4 regions of the Anoxybacillus sp. PDR2 genome follow, and region 3 is predicted to be linked to each of the others. Evidence: riboswitches for the same ligand, from Rfam matches in the RefSeq annotation. Region 3 holds a riboswitch; each other region holds the start of a gene.
What was found. Region 3 has a riboswitch for S-adenosylmethionine ahead of mtnK (S-methyl-5-thioribose kinase). Riboswitches for the same ligand answer to the same signal wherever they lie in the genome.
Positions count from the first base shown of each region.

Region 1: it holds a riboswitch for S-adenosylmethionine, as region 3 does, so the genes downstream of both, GRQ40_RS02575 (YezD family protein) here and mtnK (S-methyl-5-thioribose kinase) in region 3, are expected to answer to the same signal.
Region 2: it holds a riboswitch for S-adenosylmethionine, as region 3 does, so the genes downstream of both, GRQ40_RS15780 (O-acetylhomoserine aminocarboxypropyltransferase/cysteine synthase family protein) here and mtnK (S-methyl-5-thioribose kinase) in region 3, are expected to answer to the same signal.
Region 4: it holds a riboswitch for S-adenosylmethionine, as region 3 does, so the genes downstream of both, GRQ40_RS04515 (methionine biosynthesis PLP-dependent protein) here and mtnK (S-methyl-5-thioribose kinase) in region 3, are expected to answer to the same signal.

Region 1 is NZ_CP047158.1:529,201-534,336, reverse strand. Features, by position in the region: gene GRQ40_RS02585 (low molecular weight protein-tyrosine-phosphatase) at 1-264, opposite strand, end outside; gene GRQ40_RS02580 (DUF1128 domain-containing protein) at 384-608, shown strand; SAM riboswitch class I at 1,053-1,166, shown strand; gene GRQ40_RS02575 (YezD family protein) at 1,239-1,382, shown strand; gene GRQ40_RS02570 (phosphoadenylyl-sulfate reductase) at 1,486-2,190, shown strand; gene GRQ40_RS02565 (sulfate permease) at 2,203-3,276, shown strand; gene sat (sulfate adenylyltransferase) at 3,386-4,534, shown strand; gene cysC (adenylyl-sulfate kinase) at 4,552-5,136, shown strand, end outside.
Region 2 is NZ_CP047158.1:3,270,595-3,275,730, forward strand. Features, by position in the region: gene GRQ40_RS15780 (O-acetylhomoserine aminocarboxypropyltransferase/cysteine synthase family protein) at 127-1,443, opposite strand; SAM riboswitch class I at 1,514-1,613, opposite strand; gene GRQ40_RS15785 (SCP2 sterol-binding domain-containing protein) at 1,689-2,036, opposite strand; gene GRQ40_RS15790 (thioredoxin family protein) at 2,296-2,610, opposite strand; gene GRQ40_RS15795 (toprim domain-containing protein) at 2,626-2,973, opposite strand; gene gcvH (glycine cleavage system protein GcvH) at 3,156-3,539, opposite strand; gene GRQ40_RS15805 (arsenate reductase family protein) at 3,614-3,973, opposite strand; gene GRQ40_RS15810 (acyl-CoA dehydrogenase family protein) at 4,033-5,136, opposite strand, start outside.
Region 3 is NZ_CP047158.1:1,133,331-1,138,466, reverse strand. Features, by position in the region: gene GRQ40_RS05505 (pyridoxal phosphate-dependent aminotransferase) at 1-824, opposite strand, end outside; gene GRQ40_RS05500 (carbon-nitrogen family hydrolase) at 920-1,735, shown strand; SAM riboswitch class I at 1,825-1,932, shown strand; gene mtnK (S-methyl-5-thioribose kinase) at 2,024-3,217, shown strand; gene mtnA (S-methyl-5-thioribose-1-phosphate isomerase) at 3,235-4,296, shown strand; gene GRQ40_RS05485 (sugar ABC transporter substrate-binding protein) at 4,293-5,136, shown strand, end outside.
Region 4 is NZ_CP047158.1:923,101-928,236, reverse strand. Features, by position in the region: gene GRQ40_RS04525 (YeiH family protein) at 1-192, opposite strand, end outside; gene metC (cystathionine beta-lyase) at 527-1,708, opposite strand; gene GRQ40_RS04515 (methionine biosynthesis PLP-dependent protein) at 1,713-2,816, opposite strand; SAM riboswitch class I at 2,896-3,003, opposite strand; gene GRQ40_RS04510 (3-hydroxybutyrate dehydrogenase) at 3,075-3,851, opposite strand; gene GRQ40_RS04505 (GntP family permease) at 3,869-5,136, opposite strand, start outside.

The DNA of each region.
Region 1 (5,136 bases), 600 kb from region 3:
CATCGCAATAATATAGTCAAACATCCGCAAATCCTCTTCGCCAATTTGTCTTGCCCGAATTCCTGAAAAATCAATTCCCTTCTTTGTTAAAATGCTTTGCGTTCCTTCATGAGGCGGATTGCCGATATGCCAATTCCCCGTTCCCGCCGAATCGATCATAATTTGATCTTCAAGCCCTTCTTTTTTGACCAAGTCGCGAAAAATGGCTTCAGCCATTGGTGATCGGCAAATATTCCCAAGACAAACAAATAACACTTTAATCATCACAACACATCTCCCTTCGCTATCCATTATAAACAAAATAACAGTATACATGTATATTCTTTCATTCCTTCCATATGGTACAATGACTCTATCCATCAAATTCAGAAAGGATGAGACTTTTGGATTTATCGCAAAAATCTCTTGAAAATATGGAATACATGATTGAAAAAATAAAGGAAAAGCTGAAGGTTCTCAACTTTGATGTGATGAAGTCATCCCATTTTGACGAAACGCTATATGAGGAGTTAAGAGATCTTTATGAAATGGTCATGAGAAAAAGCTCCTTCAGCCCTAATGAAATGCAAGCCATTGTCGAAGAGCTTGGAAATTTACGCAAACGATAACGAAACAAGATAGAGGCTTTTCCATGCTGGAAGCGGTGTCCGCGCCTGCTCCGTTTTTTCTATAAAAAGGCGCCTCGTCAGCTTTTTAGGTGACAGACAATGTCCAAATGGTCGTTGTCTGTCATTCTTTTAGGCATATTCCCCCGCAGACCCCGCTTAGCAAACAAAGATCGCAGCTAATCGCGGGAAGTAAAATGGAACCATTTTGAAAAATGGCCTCCCCCTCTTCTCCCTTCCTATCTTTTCCCATTTTCATAACGATCTATATGATGTTATCCCTTTTCATTCTATATTCCCCATCACATGAATGAACCTCCCCGACCAGCACTTCATTAAGAGATAGGAGACTTCTCGACAAATAATGTTAAAATGAAAAAATAAATTCCTATCGAAAAACTCGGGTTGACATTTATTCGAATTATGTTAAAATTTTAGTCAATTACATACTTATCAAGAGTGGGGGAGGGAACTGGCCCAATGAACCCCGGCAACCTACTTCAAATTCATGAAGCAAGGTGCTACGTCCATCCAAATGGGAACCATTTTGGGAGATAAGGTGAAATAGGCAGCCTCCTTTGTCTTTCCGAAATGGAAAGCTTTTTTATTTATTGACACTAAGGAGGAATCGCAATGGGAAATGAACAGCAAATCGCTGCCATTTTTACTAGAATACAAGAAATGCTGCAGTCAATGAAATTTGGCACGATCACGCTTGTGATCCAAGACGGCAAAGTGATTCAACTTGAAAAAAACGAAAAGATAAGAATTAAATAATAAGGCGCGCTGACTAGACAAACTAGAGGCGGTTTTCCCTTCTATCGTACAGAGCAAGGTGAAAACTGTCTTTTTTTACCACCAAATAAAGGAGGAAACAACCTTGCTGACTTATGACACATGGAATGGAGAAATGCCATTCTTCTCAATTGACAATGAAACAAAAGGAGCCTTAGATGTTATTCGATGGGCTTATGAGCATTATGGAGATGAGGTTGTTTATGCCTGTAGCTTCGGTATTGAGGGCATCGTCTTAATCGATCTAATCTCTAAAGTTAAACCGGACGCAACCGTTGTTTTTCTCGATACGGGTCTCCATTTTCGCGAAACATACGAAACGATTGAAAAAGTTCAAAAAAAATATCCTTCGCTTCGCATTGTAATGAAAAAGCCGCGCCTATCGCTAGAAGAGCAGGCAGAACAAATGGGAGAGCAACTATGGGTGCAGGAGCCAAATCGCTGCTGTGAAATTCGCAAAATTATCCCGCTGCGCGAAGTCTTGACAGGTGTGCCAGCCTGGATTTCTGGATTGCGCCGTGAGCAGTCTTCCACACGGAGACATGTGGAATTTCTGAATAAAGACCCAAAATTTCAATCTATTAAAATATGTCCGCTGATTCACTGGACTTGGAAAGACGTATGGAACTATGTCTATAAACATCAGCTGCCATACAACGAGCTTCATGATAAAGGCTACCCAAGCATTGGCTGTGAGCCGTGCACATCTCCTGCGCTTGATGCAAATGATTTGCGTTCAGGCAGATGGGCTGGGCGCGGAAAAGTCGAATGCGGCCTCCATGAATCATAAGGAGGGGCATACATGCTTTTAGCCGTTGCTTTTGCCGTCTCCTTCTTTTTCGCCATGAATATCGGAGCTAGCGGAGCAGCCGCAGCGATGGGAGTAGCCTATGGCTCAGGAGCCATTCAGCGGAAATCCATCGCCCTCCTTCTTTGTGGTCTCGGTGTTTTTCTAGGGAGTCTTGGCGGAGGAGAAGTCGTGAAAACAATTGGTTCTGGCATCATCCCTTCGTCCATTTTAACGATTAAAATTGTCACGATTATTCTAGCAGCTTCGACTATTTCCTTATTTGCGGCCAACATGATAGGAATTCCACTATCAACAAGCGAAATTACGGTTGGTGCTGTCGTCGGTGCCGGCATGGCTTATCAAACGTTATATCTTTCTAAACTTCTATTTATTGTTTCCATTTGGATCATCATTCCAGTCATCGCCTTTACTTTTACCTTTATCGTTGGAAAATGGTTTTTGCGGCTTAAAGAAAAACATCCCTACATTGAACAGGGCATGTGGAAAAAAAGCCTGATGTCCTTGTTAATTGTGACTGGCTTTTTTGAAGCTTTTTCAGCTGGAATGAACAACGTGGCCAACGCTGTCGGCCCTCTCGTCGGCGCCAATTTGATCTCAGTGAATTCCGGCACTTTTTTTGGCGGCTTATTTGTAGCATTAGGAGCCGTTTTACTGGGCGGGCGCGTGCTTGAAACGAACGGGAAAAAAATTATTCATTTTTCTCCGTTTGAAGGATGCGCGATCTCAGGAACAGGAGCCATCCTTGTTATTCTTTCTTCCCTTTTCGGTCTGCCAGTTCCATTAACGCAGATTACCACATCCGCTATTATCGGAATCGGAACAGCCAAAACAGGAACGTACATTTGGCAAAAACGAATTGTTATTCAGCTGTTAAAGGTTTGGGTTGTTTCACCTATTTTTTCTCTTGTTATCGCTTATAGTCTTGTGAAATTACTGCTGGACAGCGATATTTACACGTTTATTGCTATTTTTAGCGTCTTTCTGTCCACCCTAGGAATCATCAGTCTCAAAAAAACAGTAACAGAAGAAAAGCGATCTTTGCACGAACATGGCGAAGGAATTTAACATTAAATCACAGTTATCCTATCGCTTTTATAAACACAAGCGATATCAATCGTTAACAACGCTCGCTAACCATAGCGGCCCTATTTACTATATTTTAGGAGGAATGAAAATGAGCTTAAGCATCCCACATGGCGGTACATTAATCAATCGTTGGAACCCGGAATATCCATTCCACTCTGTGACGAAAAAAATTGAGCTGTCCAATGCAGAATTAAGCGATCTTGAATTGATCGGTACTGGCGCATACAGCCCGCTAACAGGATTTTTAGGAAAGGAGGACTACGAATCTGTTGTGAAAACGATGCGCCTTGCCAATGGCATCGTTTGGAGCATTCCGATTACGCTTGCTGTGAGTGAACAAAAAGCAGCTGAGCTTTCCATCGGCGAAACGGTAAAGCTTGTCCACAACGGCCAAGTATACGGCGTGATGGAAGTTCAAGAGCTATACGTGCCTGATAAACAAAAGGAAGCCCTTCTTGTCTATCAAACAGAGGACTGGAATCATCCTGGAGTCAAAAAATTATTCGAAAGACCCAATGTCTACGTCGGGGGGCCGATCACCCTTGTTAATCGAACAAACAAAGGACGATTTGCTTCCTTTTATTTCGATCCAGCCGAGACACGCCAACGCTTTGCTGAATTGGGTTGGAACACCGTTGTGGGCTTTCAGACGCGAAATCCTGTGCATCGCGCTCACGAATATATTCAAAAATGCGCACTTGAAATCGTCGATGGACTATTTTTAAATCCGCTTGTCGGCGAAACCAAGGACGACGATATTCCAGCTGATATTCGCATGGAAAGCTATCAAGTACTTTTGGAAAACTACTATCCGAAGGATCGAGTGTTTCTTGGCGTCTTTCAAGCAGCCATGCGCTATGCAGGGCCAAGGGAAGCCATTTTCCATGCGATGGTGCGCAAAAACTTCGGCTGCACGCACTTTATTGTCGGACGCGATCACGCTGGCGTTGGAAATTATTATGGCACATATGATGCTCAAAAGATTTTCTTAAATTTTTCTCCAGAAGATCTCGGCATTACTCCATTATTTTTTGAACATAGCTTTTATTGTACAAAATGCGAGGGAATGGCCTCAACAAAAACATGTCCGCATAGCAGCGAACATCACGTAGTATTATCGGGAACAAAAGTACGAGAAATGTTGAGAAGCGGCCAAGTACCGCCTAGCACATTCAGCCGTCCAGAAGTGGTGCAAGTGCTTATTAAGGGGTTGGCAGTTCCTCATTCCGCTCGCTAACAAAGGAGGAAATCACATTGAACACGAACGTTGTTTGGCATCAGACGGCCGTGACAAAGGAGGAACGCCGCCAGCGCAACGGCCATCATAGCTGTGTTTTATGGTTCACTGGGCTGTCTGGCTCTGGAAAATCGACAGTAGCTAACGCCGTTTCTAAAAAGCTATTTGATCTCGGCATTCAAAATTATGTGCTTGATGGAGATAACGTTCGCCATGGATTAAACAAGGACTTGGGATTCTCTGCTGAAGACCGTACTGAAAACATCCGCCGCATTGGCGAAGTGGCCAAATTGTTTGTCGACAGCGGGCAATTTGTGTTAACAGCGTTTATCTCCCCTTTCGCTCAAGACCGTGCGCTAGTGCGTGGGCTGGTGGAAAGCGATGAATTTATCGAAATCTACGTAAAATGCCCTCTTGAGGAATGCGAAAAACGCGATCCAAAAGGGCTATATCAAAAAGCTAGAAACGGAGAAATTCGCAACTTTACCGGCATTGATTCGCCATACGAAGCTCCGGAAGCTCCGGAACTCATCATTGACACCCACCTTCATTCCATTCATCAATGTGCCGATCAAGTGATTGCATATTTACGCGATCGACAC
Region 2 (5,136 bases), 1.7 Mb from region 3:
GCGTTAATCGGTTTTATTGGATCATCACCACGCCTGTTTTTAATATGTTCTAAACCTCTCGTTGAAACTATTGTTTTATCAATATGAATGGACTTCATGACCGATTCAATTGTTGACGGCTATTTTCTACACCTCTGAATACAGCGAACGAATTCCTGTGGCAATGGCGATGGCTTGCTCTAAATCCTCAATTAAGTCTTCGACATTTTCGATGCCGACCGATAGACGAATCAAATCTTCCGTAACTCCCGAAGCCTGCAAATCTTCTGGGCTCAACTGCTGATGCGTGGTGCTGGCTGGATGAATAATTAAGCTTTTGGCGTCTCCTACATTGGCCAAGTGCGACCAAAGCTTCACGTTGTTAATGAGAGCCGCTCCCGCTTCTCTTCCTCCTTTAATGCCGAACACCACAACGGCTCCCGCTCCTTTCGGCAAATATTTTTCGGCCAAATTCTTGGCTGGATGCTTTTCGTGTCCAGGATACAGCACCCATTCTACTGCCGGATGGCGATCTAAATAGTCTACAATCCGACGCGTGTTAGCAATATGCTCTTTCATGCGTACATGAAGCGTCTCAAGCCCTAAATTAAATTGAAACGCATTAAATGGGCTAATCGCTGGTCCAAGATCCCGCAGCAATTGCACACGAGCCTTAATGATATAAGCAGCCGGACCTAAAGCTTCTGCATACACAAGATTGTGATAGCTTGGATCCGGAGTTGTAAATCCCGGAAATTTAGGAGAATCCCAATTAAATTTTCCTCCGTCTACAATAATGCCGCCAAGCGTTGTACCGTTTCCAAGCAGCCATTTAGTAGCTGAATGAACAACGATATCCGCTCCATACTCAATCGGACGGCATAGATATGGAGTGGCAAACGTATTATCAATAATGAGAGGAATGCCCGCTTCATGCGCAATGTTGGCTACCGCTTCAATATCTAGTACGTGCAAACTTGGATTACCAATCGTTTCTGCAAAGATCGCTTTCGTTTTTGGCGTAATGGCAGCACGGAAATTTTCCGGATTAGCAGGATCAACAAAATGTGTTTTAATTCCATATTTCGGAAGGGTAGTGGCAAAGAGGTTATATGTACCTCCATATAGCGTTGAAGCTGACACAATCTCGTCTCCTGCTTGCGCTATATTTAAGATCGCAAGCGTGATTGCAGCCATGCCGCTTGCTACTGCAAGACTTCCAATTCCTCCTTCTAATTGTGCTACTCTTTCCTCAAAGACTGTGGCGGTCGGGTTATGAATGCGCGTATAAATGTACCCTTCTTCTTTCAATGCGAATAAGTTGGCTGCATGCTCCGTATTGGCAAATTGATAAGCGTTCGATTGATAAATCGGAACGGCTCTTGCTCCTGTCACAGGATCTGGACTTAACCCCCCATGCACCGCCAGCGTTTCTAAACGATATGATTTTTCGCCCACTGTCATCCTCTCCTTTTTATAATCAAATGAAAACCCCCTCTTCATCATAAGAAGAGGGGGGAATTTCCTTTAACTCTTCTTATCTGCCAGAGCGATACACTCTGCTGGAATTGGCACCGTGTCAAACCGGTTGCCGGGCTTCATCGGGCCAGTCCCTCCGCCACTCTTGATAAGAACTTGTTTATTATTTTATTTTTCTGAATAATAACACTGTTTTTTTATCATGTCAATAACATTTCGTGATTTCATATTCAAGAGGCATAACGATATGGTTTAGCTAAATGAAGAAGCGACTCTAATAAAAGCATGTGACGAAAGCTACCGGAAACCACTAATTCTTTTAAGCGGAGCTGCTGCTGCAATTTAAGTTCACCTTTCAACAGACTAACAAGCGCCTCTTTCGACCCTCTAATGGTTAATATTTTCCTTTCATCAGCTTCCTGCGCCAGATGAACTCCCGTTTTTGAAATGGCGAAAATCAGTGTTTCTGCATCGCATTCAAAGCGAATGTAGAGTTCCTCCTCCGGTAAAATCGGCAACAGATGGTGCAACGTCTGTACACGTTCCATAAATTTTTTAGTTAATTCATAAATCTTCATCGTTTTCCCGCCTCTCCATTATCCTTTTCTCTCATTTATTTCCATAGGAAAAAGCATAATTCCTTTATAAACTTGTCGACAAATCATCAAGAAAACGTACACGATTTTTCATATTTCCCGAGAAATATGTCAAAAAAACTCTAAATAAAAAAGCAAGCCCCCAAAAGCTTGCTTCAATCTATACGGATGCCAACACTTCTGCACAATCTAAAATGGACCCATCTACTGTTTGTTCTTCTCTTATCCATAAATGCATGCATTATAGCTTTTGCAATTCTTGAATCACCTCATATAAATAGGGAACAGATTGAAATGCATATAACTTCTTTTTCATTTCCCCGTTTCTAAATAACAGCAGGCAAGGTACACTTTCAATTTCCCAGCTGACCGCTCGATCCGGCATATAGTTAATATCGGACTTCCGAAAGGCTACATGAGAAACCAGCTCTTGAACAATGCTGACCATGCGATTCGCCAGCTGGCATGTGCCGCACATCGGTGTATATACATACAAACATACAAACTCCTCCTGCTGAATGAGTTCATCTAATTGCTGTATCGTTACTTCTTCCACACTTCTTCACACCTTTTACCAATCATCTGCATACACATCAATGTTAGCGCTCAGTAGCACCGTTGCAATATGTTTTTTAGGTGCTGCGGCTACCTCTCGATACATGCGGTCGATATATAAATGCTCCGCCTCAGGAAATTCACGGCGCAGCTGCTTTCGCAATCGTTCTCCCGCTTCATCCGAATCCACTAAGATAAACACTTCTTTATCATATAGCTGATCAATCCACTCATCTAATTTGGCACGGCTGATCGTCCCGTTTGTGCAAATGATTTCAACAGAATCTTTAATCATGCCCTCTATTTTCTTTTTATCGGATCGCCCCTCGACAATAATTACTTTTTCTTTATCCATCATGATCATCACCTAATGAAAAGAAGTTATGTATATTGTATTCCATTCGCTCTTTGTTTTCTACCTTCCTGCTTCCAAAAATAAAACAGCCTTGAGATCGGAGACAAAATCCATGCTTGCTTTAACCATTCACTATTCATATAAAATATATACGCCGCGGCATTATTAGCCACGGCGTGCTAGAATCGCTCTTATTCTTGGTTAATCATTTGCTCATATTGTTCAGCCGTCAATAAACGATCGATTTCGCTTAAATCAGTCGGCTCAACAACAATCATCCATGCCTTCTCATATGGAGATTCATTGACAAATTCAGGATTGTCGTTTAATTCTTCATTAATTTCAACAACTTTTCCACTGATAGGGGCATACAGCTCAGAAACCGTTTTCACTGATTCAACACTGCCAAACGGCTCGTTTGCTGTAAGTTCCGCACCTACCTCTGGAAGCTCAACAAATACGATATCTCCTAACTCGGATTGCGCAAAATCAGTAATTCCAATTCGAACTTTACCATCTTCCACACGTACCCATTCATGTTCTTCAGAATAGCGCAATTCTTTTGGTGTGTTCATGATTTATGTCCCTCCAACAGCAATGTATTCTTTCTAATAATAACTGATTTTTTTGAAAAACTCGACTGTATTCGTTATACTTGTCCAAAAATTTTTTCATAAGCTTGCTCATCAAATCCTACTACCACATGCGTCCCATCTGTTGCAATCGGCCGTTTAATCAGCATGCCATCCGATGCCAATAGTTCAAGCAGCTCGTCGTCAGTCGCTGTGCTGATGCGATCTTTTAATCCTAGCTCCCGATACCTCATGCCGCTTGTGTTAAAAAACTTTTTGAGCGGAAGCCCGCTTTTTTGATAAAGCTCTCTTAATTCATCTTTTGTTGGTGGATGTTCGGCAATATGTACATCATTCACTGCGATGCCGTGCTCCTCTAACCATTTTTTCGCTTTTCGGCAAGTGCTGCATTTCGGATACCAGTAAAAAGTTAACATGATCGTTCACCACCCTCTATAAACAAAGTACCAGACGATTCGTCTGGTACTTCTCATTATTACACAATATAACGTTCTGCTTCAATGAGCGCGGCCGCCGCTTCGCGTTTTTTGGCAATGACATTGATTGGAGTATGGCGCGTAAGCTTGCGCAATGCCGATAGCATCATTCGCAGCATATCTCCTTGCTCAACCGTTACAATCGTTTCTTTTGCATGTGCTTCGATTTCATTAAATGCTTCCTGGCAGAAAATTTCTGTATATAAAATTTTTTGTTTATTTTTCTCTGCTCCAAATTTTTGAATCGCCTTTTCTGTGCGAAGAAGTGCTGATTCCATCGCATAAATATTGCTGACAATGTCGGCAATATTCACTAGCACTTCTTGTTCTTTCTCTAGTTTCGGGCCAAATTTCTGCACGGCTAGGCCGGCTGTCAACAGAGCAATTTTTTTCGCGTTCCGCACCAAATATTTTTCTTGCTCTAGCAATCCATCTCCTACTTCTTCCGGCATCAGCATCATGAGCTCTTCTTGCAGCTTTTGCGCTTTTTGCAAAAGAGGAAGCTCTCCCTTCATCGCTTTCCGCAAATACGTTCCCGGTACTAACAGGCGGTTGATTTCATTCGTTCCTTCAAAAATACGGTTAATGCGCGAGTCGCGATACGCCCGTTCAATTTCATATTCCTGCATAAAACCGTAGCCGCCATGAATCTGTACCCCTTCATCCACAATGTAATCCAATACTTCCGTTGCAAAAAATTTATTCAATGAACATTCAATGGCATATTCAGCAATAGATCTAGCAATTTCTTTTCCTTCTCTCGCTTGTTCGGCATCCAGCTTGCTCATGCGCTCCTCAAATAATCCAACTGTGCGATATACCGAGCTCTCCGCAGCGTATAGTTTTGATGCCATCGTCGCAAATTTTTCTTGTGTTAATGAAAATTGGGAAATTGGCGTTTTAAATTGCTGGCGCTGATTCGCATATTGAATCGTCACCTCTAGAGCCCGTTTGGAGCCGCCAACTGCTCCGACACCTAATTTATAACGGCCAATATTTAAAATATTAAAAGCGATGACATGCCCCTTTCCAATTTCCCCTAATAAATTTTCCTTCGGCACAAGGACATCTTGCAAAATTAATGTGCGAGTGGAAGAGCTTTT
Region 3 (5,136 bases):
AACAAGCTGACATATAAGTGGTCTTGCAAAAGATTGATCGCAGCAATCACACTTTCATTGCCAATCGCAAAACCTATGCGCCAGCCAGCCATATTATACGTTTTGGAAAATGTATAAATTTCAATACCGACATCCTTGGCTCCTTCCGTCTGCAAAAAGCTGATCGGTTTTTGCCCGTCAAATCCAATCGCACCATAAGCAAAGTCATGGACAACGCAAATTCCATGCTTTTGTGCAAATGAAACGGTCTCTGCAAAAAACGAGTCTGTCGCTACAGCCCCCGTCGGGTTATTAGGATAATTTAAAAACATCAGCTTGGCTTTCTCAACCACCTTTTCATCCAATTGACGATAATCAGGCAAAAAGCCGTTTTCGCTATAAAGCGGCATCATTTCCATTTTTGCACGCGCTAATGCCACTCCCGACCAATAATCAGGGTATCCGGGATCCGGCACAAGCACAACATCGCCCGGATTTAATAAGCACTGCGGAATTTCCACAAGCCCTGCCTTTCCACCGAATAAGACAGCTACCTCTCTCTCAGGATCAACCGTAACGCCATATTCGCGCTGATAGAAAGCAGCCACCGCCTCTTTTAAAAACGAATAGCCACGAAACGGAGAATACTTATGGTATTTTGGATTAGCCGCCGCTTTTTGCAGCGCTTCTACGATATGCGGAGGCGTCTGTTGATCAGGATTTCCTTGACCAAGATTAATCACATCATGTCCTTGAGCCACCACTTTTCCCACTTTGTCGACAAGCGAAGCAAAAAACTGCTTCGGAAGACTTTGCAACAACTCGGATTGGACAAATGATTTCAATTGCTTCACCTACTCAAAAAATTCTTGAAATTCTAGTCAAACATCATATATCGTAAAAATTAAATTGTAAAGACATTTTTTTGGGGTGAACAATTATGACATTAAAAATTGCTTGTCTTCAGCTCGATATTGCTTTCGGAAATCCTGCGGAAAATAAACGCCACGTTCAACAAGAGATCGAAAAAGTTTGTCAAAGCTCTGTTGACGTCATCGTCCTTCCTGAACTATGGACAACCGGATACGATCTCGCACGCCTTGACGACATTGCTGATGAGAATGGCGCTGATACCAAATCGTTTATTAGCAAGCTCGCACGCCTGCACAACGTCTGTATTGTTGCTGGCTCCATTGCCAAAAAAACCGCTGCCGGCATCACCAATACCATGTACATCGTCAATCGAGACGGCGACATTGTAGGAGAATATAGCAAGCTCCATCTCTTTCAGCTCATGGATGAGCATTTGTATTTACAATCCGGTGAATCGAGCGGCTTATTTACCTTGGAGCAAACGTTGTGCGCGGGAGTCATTTGCTATGACATTCGCTTTCCTGAATGGATTCGCGCCCATACAACCCAAGGCGCAGAGTTATTGTTTGTGGTCGCCGAATGGCCACAGCCCCGCCTTGAACATTGGCGAACCCTTTTGCAAGCGCGCGCGATTGAAAATCAATGCTATGTAATCGCCTGCAATCGTGCTGGAAAAGATCCGAACAATCAATTTGCCGGCCATTCACTTGTCATTGATCCATGGGGAGTCATCCTCGCCGAAGCCGATGAACATCCATGCTCTCTTATGGCCGAAATCCAGCTGTCAAAAGTGAAAGAAGTTCGAAAGCAAATTCCTATTTTCCAAGACCGCCGACCTGAGCACTATATTTCGGCCGAAAAAAATTTTCAAAAAAACAGTTGACAAAACTGGCAAATCGAATGTATGATTCGAATCAAGCGAATTGAAAAAAGTTTTGCATTGTTAAAAACATTCGAATAAAACCGAACAAACTCTTATCAAGAGCAGGTGGAGGGACGAGCCCGATGAAGCCCGGCAACCGACTTAACCAACGTTAAGCACGGTGCTAATTCTTGCAGCAACACGCTGAGAGATAAGAGGGGAGAAGCCGACTTCAAACCTCTTTCGAAAAGCGAAGGAGGTTTTTTCATTGTTTCATTGATTGAGTGAATGATAAGGAGGGTACAAATGATGACACATTCTAAACAATCCGTCTACGAGCCTTTAACGGAATCGGGAGCGGTTGCACTTGCTGCTCGATTAGGCTTATTTCCGGAAGGAACACCATTCATTTGTCAAGAAATTGGCGATGGTAACTTAAATCTTGTGTTCCATGTATTCGATCCCCAAACAAAGAAAGGAGTCATTATTAAACAAGCGCTACCATATGCAAAAGTGGTCGGTGAAAGCTGGCCGCTTACGCTTAAGCGGGCTGTCATTGAAAGCAATGCGTTGCGCACGTTTGCCGACTACGTTCCGCAATACGTGCCAAAGGTATACTACTCAGATGAGTCATTAGCGATTACCGTGATGGAGGATTTATCGCATCTGCAAATTGCTCGAAAAGGATTCATTGCTGGAAAAACATATCCGCTTCTTTCCCAGCACATTGGAGAGTTTATCGCTAAAACGTTATTTTACACATCGGACTTTGGCATGAACCAGCAGCAGAAAAAACAGCTGCAGCAAAATTTCATCAATCCAGAGTTATGTAAAATTACCGAAGATCTCGTCTTTACTGATCCGTTTTTCGACCATGAAACGAATAATTTTGAAGAGGAGTTGCGCCGTGACGTAGAGGCTCTTTGGAATGACGATGCGCTTCATCTTGAAGTAGCAAAACTCAAGCGGAAATTTTTAACGGAAGCCGATGCGCTCATTCATGGGGATTTACATACTGGAAGCATTTTTGCAAGCGACACAGAAACAAAAGTCATTGATCCTGAGTTTGCGTTTTACGGCCCATTCGGGTTTGATATCGGCCAATTTTTTGCCAATTTACTCCTAAATGCGTTGTCCCGTTCAGAACATGAGCCGCTATTGGCTCACATCGAAAAAACATGGAATGTATTTACGCACACGTTTGCTGCCCTTTGGGAACAGCATAATGTAGAACCGTATGCAAAAACTGAAGGATTGTTGCAAGACGTGCGGCAGCAAACGCTCATCGATGCGGTCGGTTTTGCTGGTTGTGAAATCATCCGGCGCACGATCGGCTTAGCCCATGTCGCCGATCTTGACGGAATCGAAGATCAACCTACGCGCATCCATGCCAAACAGCTTGCCCTTCAGCTCGGGCGACAACTGATTTTACATCGCCAGACGATCCATGAAGTGCAACAAATACGCTCTTTGTTCTTTCAAACATTTGCTGCCACTCATTAAACGAAAGGAAGAAGAATATGGATTCATTGCTCTCCATTCCGCGTTCTGTTGAATGGAATCACACACATTTGACCATTTTAAATCAGCAAAAGCTTCCAAATGAGACTGAATATTTAGAATTAAAAGATATTCAATCTGTGTGGGATGCAATTGCCACATTGAAGGTTCGCGGTGCTCCAGCGATTGGCATCACAGCTGCATACGGTCTTGCTTTAGCGGCACACAGCTATCAAACGAATTCTCTCGAAGATTTTCGCAACCTTCTGAAAAAGGATCGTGATTATTTGGCAAGTGCCAGACCGACAGCCGTCAATTTATTTTGGGCGCTCGACCGCTTGATGGCCAGCATTGCGAACGTTTCGTCTGTCGCCGATGCCAAAAAAGCATTGGTTCATGAGGCAATCCGTATTCAAAGCGATGATGAGAACACATGCCGCTCCATCGGTGAACATGCCCTTTCTCTTTTTCAAGAGGGAGATCGCATTTTAACCATCTGCAACGCTGGATCAATCGCTACGGCTCGGTATGGTACCGCGCTTGCTCCCCTTTATTTGGCAAAAGAACGCGGAATTCGTCTGCATGTCTATGCTTGCGAAACAAGACCCATTTTGCAAGGAGCGCGGCTGACGACATGGGAGCTCATGCAAGCAGGCGTTGATGTAACGCTGATCACTGATAATATGGCAGCACAAACTATAAAGACAAAAGACATCACAGCTGTCATCGTCGGTGCTGACCGCATTGCCGCAAACGGAGATACCGCCAATAAAATCGGTACATTTGGCTTGGCATTGCTCGCTAAAGCATTCAACATTCCTTTTTATGTAGCGGCTCCCCTGTCCACTATTGATTTATCGACTAAGACAGGGGCAGATATTCCGATTGAAGAGCGTCCGTCTGAAGAAATAACCGAGCTGGCAGGAACACGAATCGCTCCTCCTGGAGTAAAAGTATACAATCCTGCTTTTGATGTGACGCCTCACGAGCTGATTACAGCCATTATTACTGAAAAAGGAATCATAAGCGGCCATTATGAAAGCGTGCTGACAGCTTTGTTTAAGGAGGAAATCAAGCGATGAAAAAACGACAAACATTTTTGTTGGCAATCCTATTGTTATTCGGCATCATGCTCGGAGGCTGCACCAATGAACAAGATGCTGTAAGCTCTAAACCAGCGGCTAAACAAGAAAACACGGAACAGAAGGCGACGAACAATACAGCCAATGAATCCGCTTCCGCTGAGCAGGCCGCTATTCCAAATCAATTAAAAAAACCCATTAAAATTGCGGCCATTATGCAATTTTCGATCGGTACCTTCTCCTCTCAATATATTGCTGGCGTAAAAGATCAAGTGCAGAAATTTGGCGGAGAAGTACAAGTTTACAATGCTGATAACGACTTAACGAAAATGGCTTCATATGTAGAAACCGCGATCACGCAAAATGTCGATGCCATCCTTTTGGACCACGGACGAGCCGACGCATTAAAAGGGCCGGTTGAAAAAGCGGTGGCCAAAGGCATTCCTGTCGTCGCTTTTGACAACGACTTAAATATTCCCGGCGTAACCGTCATTGACCAAGATGACTATAGCCTTGCTTGGAAAACATTAAAAACATTAGCAGAAGATTTAAATGGCGAAGGAAAAATTGTTACCATCTGGGTCGGTGGTTTTACACCAATGGAACGGCGTTATGTCATTTATGACGCATTTAAAAAACGGTATCCAAGCATTAAAGAAATTGCTAAATTCGGCAATGCCAGCTCTAATACAGCATTAGACACACAAACGCAAATGGAAGCGATTTTGAAAAAATATCCGAACAAAGGCGATATCGATGCTGTATTCGCTACATGGGACGAATTTGCGAAAGGAGCCACACGAGCCATTCAACAGGCGGGCCGTACCGAAATCAAAGTAT
Region 4 (5,136 bases), 210 kb from region 3:
TTCCGGATAGCCAAAAAAGTGGCGATACATAACGGCCAGCACAATCGCACAGGCGAGCGGCCCTAAATGCTCCAAGCCGGGAATGGATGCGAACGCAAAGCCAAGCGCCGCAAACAAAAAAGAAAAGGCAACTCCTCCTATCCATCTCCAAGCCAAACGGCGATCCGAAGACGGTTGCTTGAAAACAGCCATGATGTCGTTTTTCATTGATGCTTCACCTCTTTATTATAATGGATCGTCCAGATCGCTGACCAATGGTCCTCTTCAGCATATCCCGGTTTCTTTCATAAGTGAAATAATAATTTTCAATAAATACCATAAGTAAATTTTATAACAATCGTCATCTACGCTTGTCTCCGGTCGGGACAACGATGGGTCGTCTGCCGAATAATAAAAAAATAGACCTTCCTTCATGCAACAGCACATGTTTAGAAAGGTCTATTTTCCACAGGCGGTGGTCCATATTCAATTGAAAGAGGCTACCTTCTCGCATGCTCTTAACCTAAGAAAAAGCGGACGTTGGCTTTTAGAATGATCGAGCCAAACTTTCTTTCGCGCTGACATAGGACAATCCTTGTTCAAAGTCGGCAATCAAGTCTTCTGCGGCCTCCAATCCGACACTTAAGCGCAGCAAGCCATCTGTAATTCCTCTTTGTTCTCTTTCCTCTTTTGGCATCGCCGCATGCGACATTTTAGCCGGATACGATAAGATCGATTCGACCGCTCCTAAGCTGACGGCAAACACCGGAATTTGGACATGCTTGACAAACGTACGGACGGCCGCTTCATCTGCTAAGCGAAACGAAAGCACCGCGCCAAATCCCTCTGCTTGGTACCGTTGTACCGAATGTCCCGGATGATAAGAAAGTCCTGGATAGTACACTTCCTCTACCTTTGGGTGCTTCGCTAAAAACGAAGCGATTTTCAGCGCCGCTTGGCTTGATTGCTGTAAACGGACGTGAAGGGTTTTTAAGCCGCGCAGAACGAGCCAAGCATCTTGCACTCCCAATATGGCGCCAAAGGCATTTTGCAGCTTATACAGCCGCTCGGCCAGCTCGCGATCTTTGACAACCGCTAACCCGGCCACCACATCGCTATGTCCTGATAAAAATTTTGTCGCGCTATGCAACACAACATCGACGCCGAGCTCAAGCGGCCGCTGCAATGCCGGAGTCATAAACGTATTGTCTAAAAAGGTTAAACAACCGTTCGCTTTTGCCAGCTTCACAATGCCGCGAATATCCGTAATTTTTAATAGCGGGTTGGAAGGGGTTTCTACATAAATCACTTTTGTATTTGGCCGAATGTGGGAAGCGACTGCATGCAAATCCGTCATATCGACAAACGTGTACTCGATGCCAAAACGGCTTAATACTTCGGTAATCATTCGGTACGTTCCGCCGTATACATCTTCGGTCACGAGCACATGATCCCCTTTGGAAAGCAGCAAAAACGCGGTCGAAATCGCCGCCATTCCCGAAGAGAAGGCAAAGCCGCGGATTCCTCCTTCCAGCTCCGCTATCGTCTCTTCAAGCGCCTCGCGCGTCGGATTTCCAGATCGGCTATAATCATACTTTCCAAACACATCAAAATCCGCTTGATGGAACGTCGAAGCGTGCTGAATGGGCACGCTGACCGCTCCTGTCTGCTCATCCACTTTCCATTTGTTATGCAATAAGTTGGTTTGAAATGAAAATGATTTTTCCATTGCGCTACACCTCTTTCATATTTTCCAAGGCCTGCGACAAATCAGCGATTAAATCCTCCACATGCTCAATGCCTACAGAAAAGCGCAATAAGCGGTTGCATACCCCATTGGCAATCCGAATCTCTTCAGGGATATCGGCATGTGTCTGCGTCGCCGGGTATGTAATAAAGCTTTCAACTCCTCCTAAGCTTTCAGCGAATGTAATGACGTTTAAGCTTTGCAAAAAGCGGTTGACCCACCGCTCTTCACGCAGGCGGAAGGACAGCATGCCTCCTCTTCCTGGATACAGCACATCCGTGACCGCTTCGTGTGATGCCAAAAATTCGCTGATTCTCCGCGCATTTTCTTCATGCTGCCTCATTCGCAGCGCCAGTGTTTTCATGCCGCGAATCAACAGCCATGAATCAAATGGCGACAGGACCGCGCCGATTGCGTTGTGATACTCGGCCAGCCGCTGACAAAGAGGCTCACCCTTTACGACGACGAGACCAGCGAGCACATCATTATGGCCTCCTAAATATTTTGTTGCGCTATGGATGACGAGATCCGCTCCGTGGCGAATCGGCTGCTGGATCACAGGCGTATAAAACGTATTATCCACAATCAAAAGCAGCCCGTGGCGTTTGGCCAGTTTCGCCACCTCGTCGATGTCTGTCTCCTGCATAAGCGGGTTTGTCGGCGTTTCTAAAAAAATCGCCTTTGTGTTTTTCGAAATCGATTTCTCCACTAATTGTATGTCGCGAAAGTCAACATAATGAAACGCTAAGCCGTACTTTCTCCAGCCTCTTTCAAATAGCCGATACGTTCCTCCATATAAATCGGCAGACACTAAAAATTCATCACCGCTTTCAAACAGGGAAAGCACCGTCTGAATCGCCGCCATTCCCGAACTGAATGCATACCCTTGATCTCCTCCCTCCAGTTTAGCAATGGCTTCTTCTACGATTTTGCGCGTCGGGTTTCCGGTACGGATGTAATCAAATCCTGTTGATTGGCCAATTCCCTCATGGCGATAAGCGGTGGAAAAATAGACAGGCGGATTGACGGTTCCTGTCAGCTTCTCGCTTCTGTTGCCAATCTGCGCCAGTAAGGTTTCTACTTTTTCCATCCTTTTTTCTCCTTCCTTTCCTCCAATAAAAAAAGCCTTCTTTAAGAAGAAGACTTTTACAGATCAACAAAAGCGCTTCTTCTTATCTTTCGAATTGAAACCAATTCGCTGGATTTAGCACCTGACCGATATCGGCTGGTTGCTGAAGCTTCACTGGGCCAGTTCCCTCCGCTTCTCTTGATAAGAATGAACGACGATATGGAATTTTCTGATTTTCTATCAATTTACATGATTTTCTGATAATTTGCAAGCTTTTTTTTACTGCGCGGTATATCCTCCATCGATCACAACGGCCTGCCCGGTAATTCCCTTTGCTTTTTCGCTTGCTAAAAAGAGCGCATAATCGGCCACTTCTTTCGTTGACAGCAGGCGCTGCTGCGGCACAAGCGGATAAATGACTTCCTCTAATACATGCTCAAGCGGCACGTGGCGTGCTGCGGCCAAATCGGCCAGCTGGTTGCGTACAAGCGGCGTATCGACATATCCCGGGCATAAAGCGTTCACTGTAATACCGTGAGCGGCTCCTTCTAGAGCAGCTACTTTGGTTAGGCCAATGACCCCATGCTTCGCGCTATTATACGCCGCTTTGCAGGCAAAGCCGACCAAACCGTTAATCGAGGCCATATTGATAATCCGGCCATAACGCTGCTGCTTCATGATGGGGAATATATGCTTTATCGCCAAAAACGGCGCGATAAGCATGACGCGAATCAGTTTTTCAAACGATTCGGAAGGAAATTCTTCAATCGGCGCCACATGCTGCAGCCCAGCGTTATTCACTAAAATGTCAATCCGGCCATAACGAGCAACGGTTTGAGCCAACATTTGTTTGATTTCCTCTTCTTTTGTTACATCACACTTCAGTCCCCATGCATCCCAGCCTTGTGCACATAACGATTCGGCTGCTTTTTGGACAGCCCTTTCATTGATATCACTAAGAACGACTTTCGCGCCATGCTCAGCAAAGCATTTGGCGATTTCAAAGCCGATTCCTTGCGCCGCTCCTGTTATGAACAATACTTGATCGTCTACCATTTTTCATTCCTCCTCGTTCATATCCCTAGTCCTAATGAGAAAAGAATAATCGCCAGAATCGTCCCAAGAGCAGGTACAATAACCGTTAAAGCCCCAACCGCGCCATATGCCTCGCGGTGCGTTTCACCGCAAATCGCTCGAATCGTCGTCACGACATAGCCATTATGCGGCAAAGAATCCAAAGCTCCTGACGAAATCGCGACCACCCGATGCAGCGCTTCAGGATGGACTCCCATATCCAAATAATGCGGAGCGAGCAACGGAAGAGCAATAGCCTGGCCTCCTGATGACGAGCCGGTTAGGCCAGCGATGACACTGACAGCGATAGCGCTGCCAATTAATGGACTTCCTGGAATACTGGTAATCGCGTGCACGGCATCCGTAAACGCTGGAACGGCTTTCGCCACACCGCCAAACCCGACGACGGCCGCCGTATTTCCAAGCGCGATCAATGCGCCTAAAGTTCCCTCAGAAACAGCCCCGCTAAAGTTTTGAAAATAGCGGCGATTGAGAGCATATACCGCAATGACTCCGCCAAGAAGCGCCACAATTAATGCCGATTGCTGCAACGAATGATGGAAAACAAAAGCAATCACCAACACGACAAGAAGCGGAATAAACCCCAAAATAGGAGGCGGCAATTCCCTTGTACCGTCCAGTGGATCTCCCTCTCTTGCTACAAATTTCTCTCCTTTTGCAACCGCTTTCATCACCATGCGCTTTAACCACCAATACCCGAAAATCGCCATGAAAATGGAGACAATGATGCTAACTTCCCAACCTGCATACGGCGATGTTTTTAAATACTCAATGGGAATCCAGTTTTGAATTTCCGGCGAGCCAGCTGATGTCATCGAAAACGTCACGGACCCAAACGCTAATGCCCCCGGAATAAAACGCCGCGGCAAATTCGCTTGTTTAAATAAGCTGACAGCCATCGGATAAACGGAGAACGCTACGACAAATAGGCTGACACCGCCGTATGTCAGTACGGCGCAGGCAATTACAACCGCCAAAACCGTCCGCTTCATGCCAAGCTTTGCGACAATCCATTGTGCTACACTTTCTGCCGCTCCGCTATCCTCCATGACTTTTCCAAAAATGGCGCCAAGTAAAAACATTAAATACCACGATTGAATAAAGCTAGAAAATCCCGCCATATAATTTCCGACAAAGCTGGCTTCCCCCTCGCCAACCTGCTGCGGGAAAAGGGCCAATCCGCCCAGCACCGCCACCAAAAGGGCGCATAACGGCGCGGCAATAAATAAATTCATCCCTCTCATGG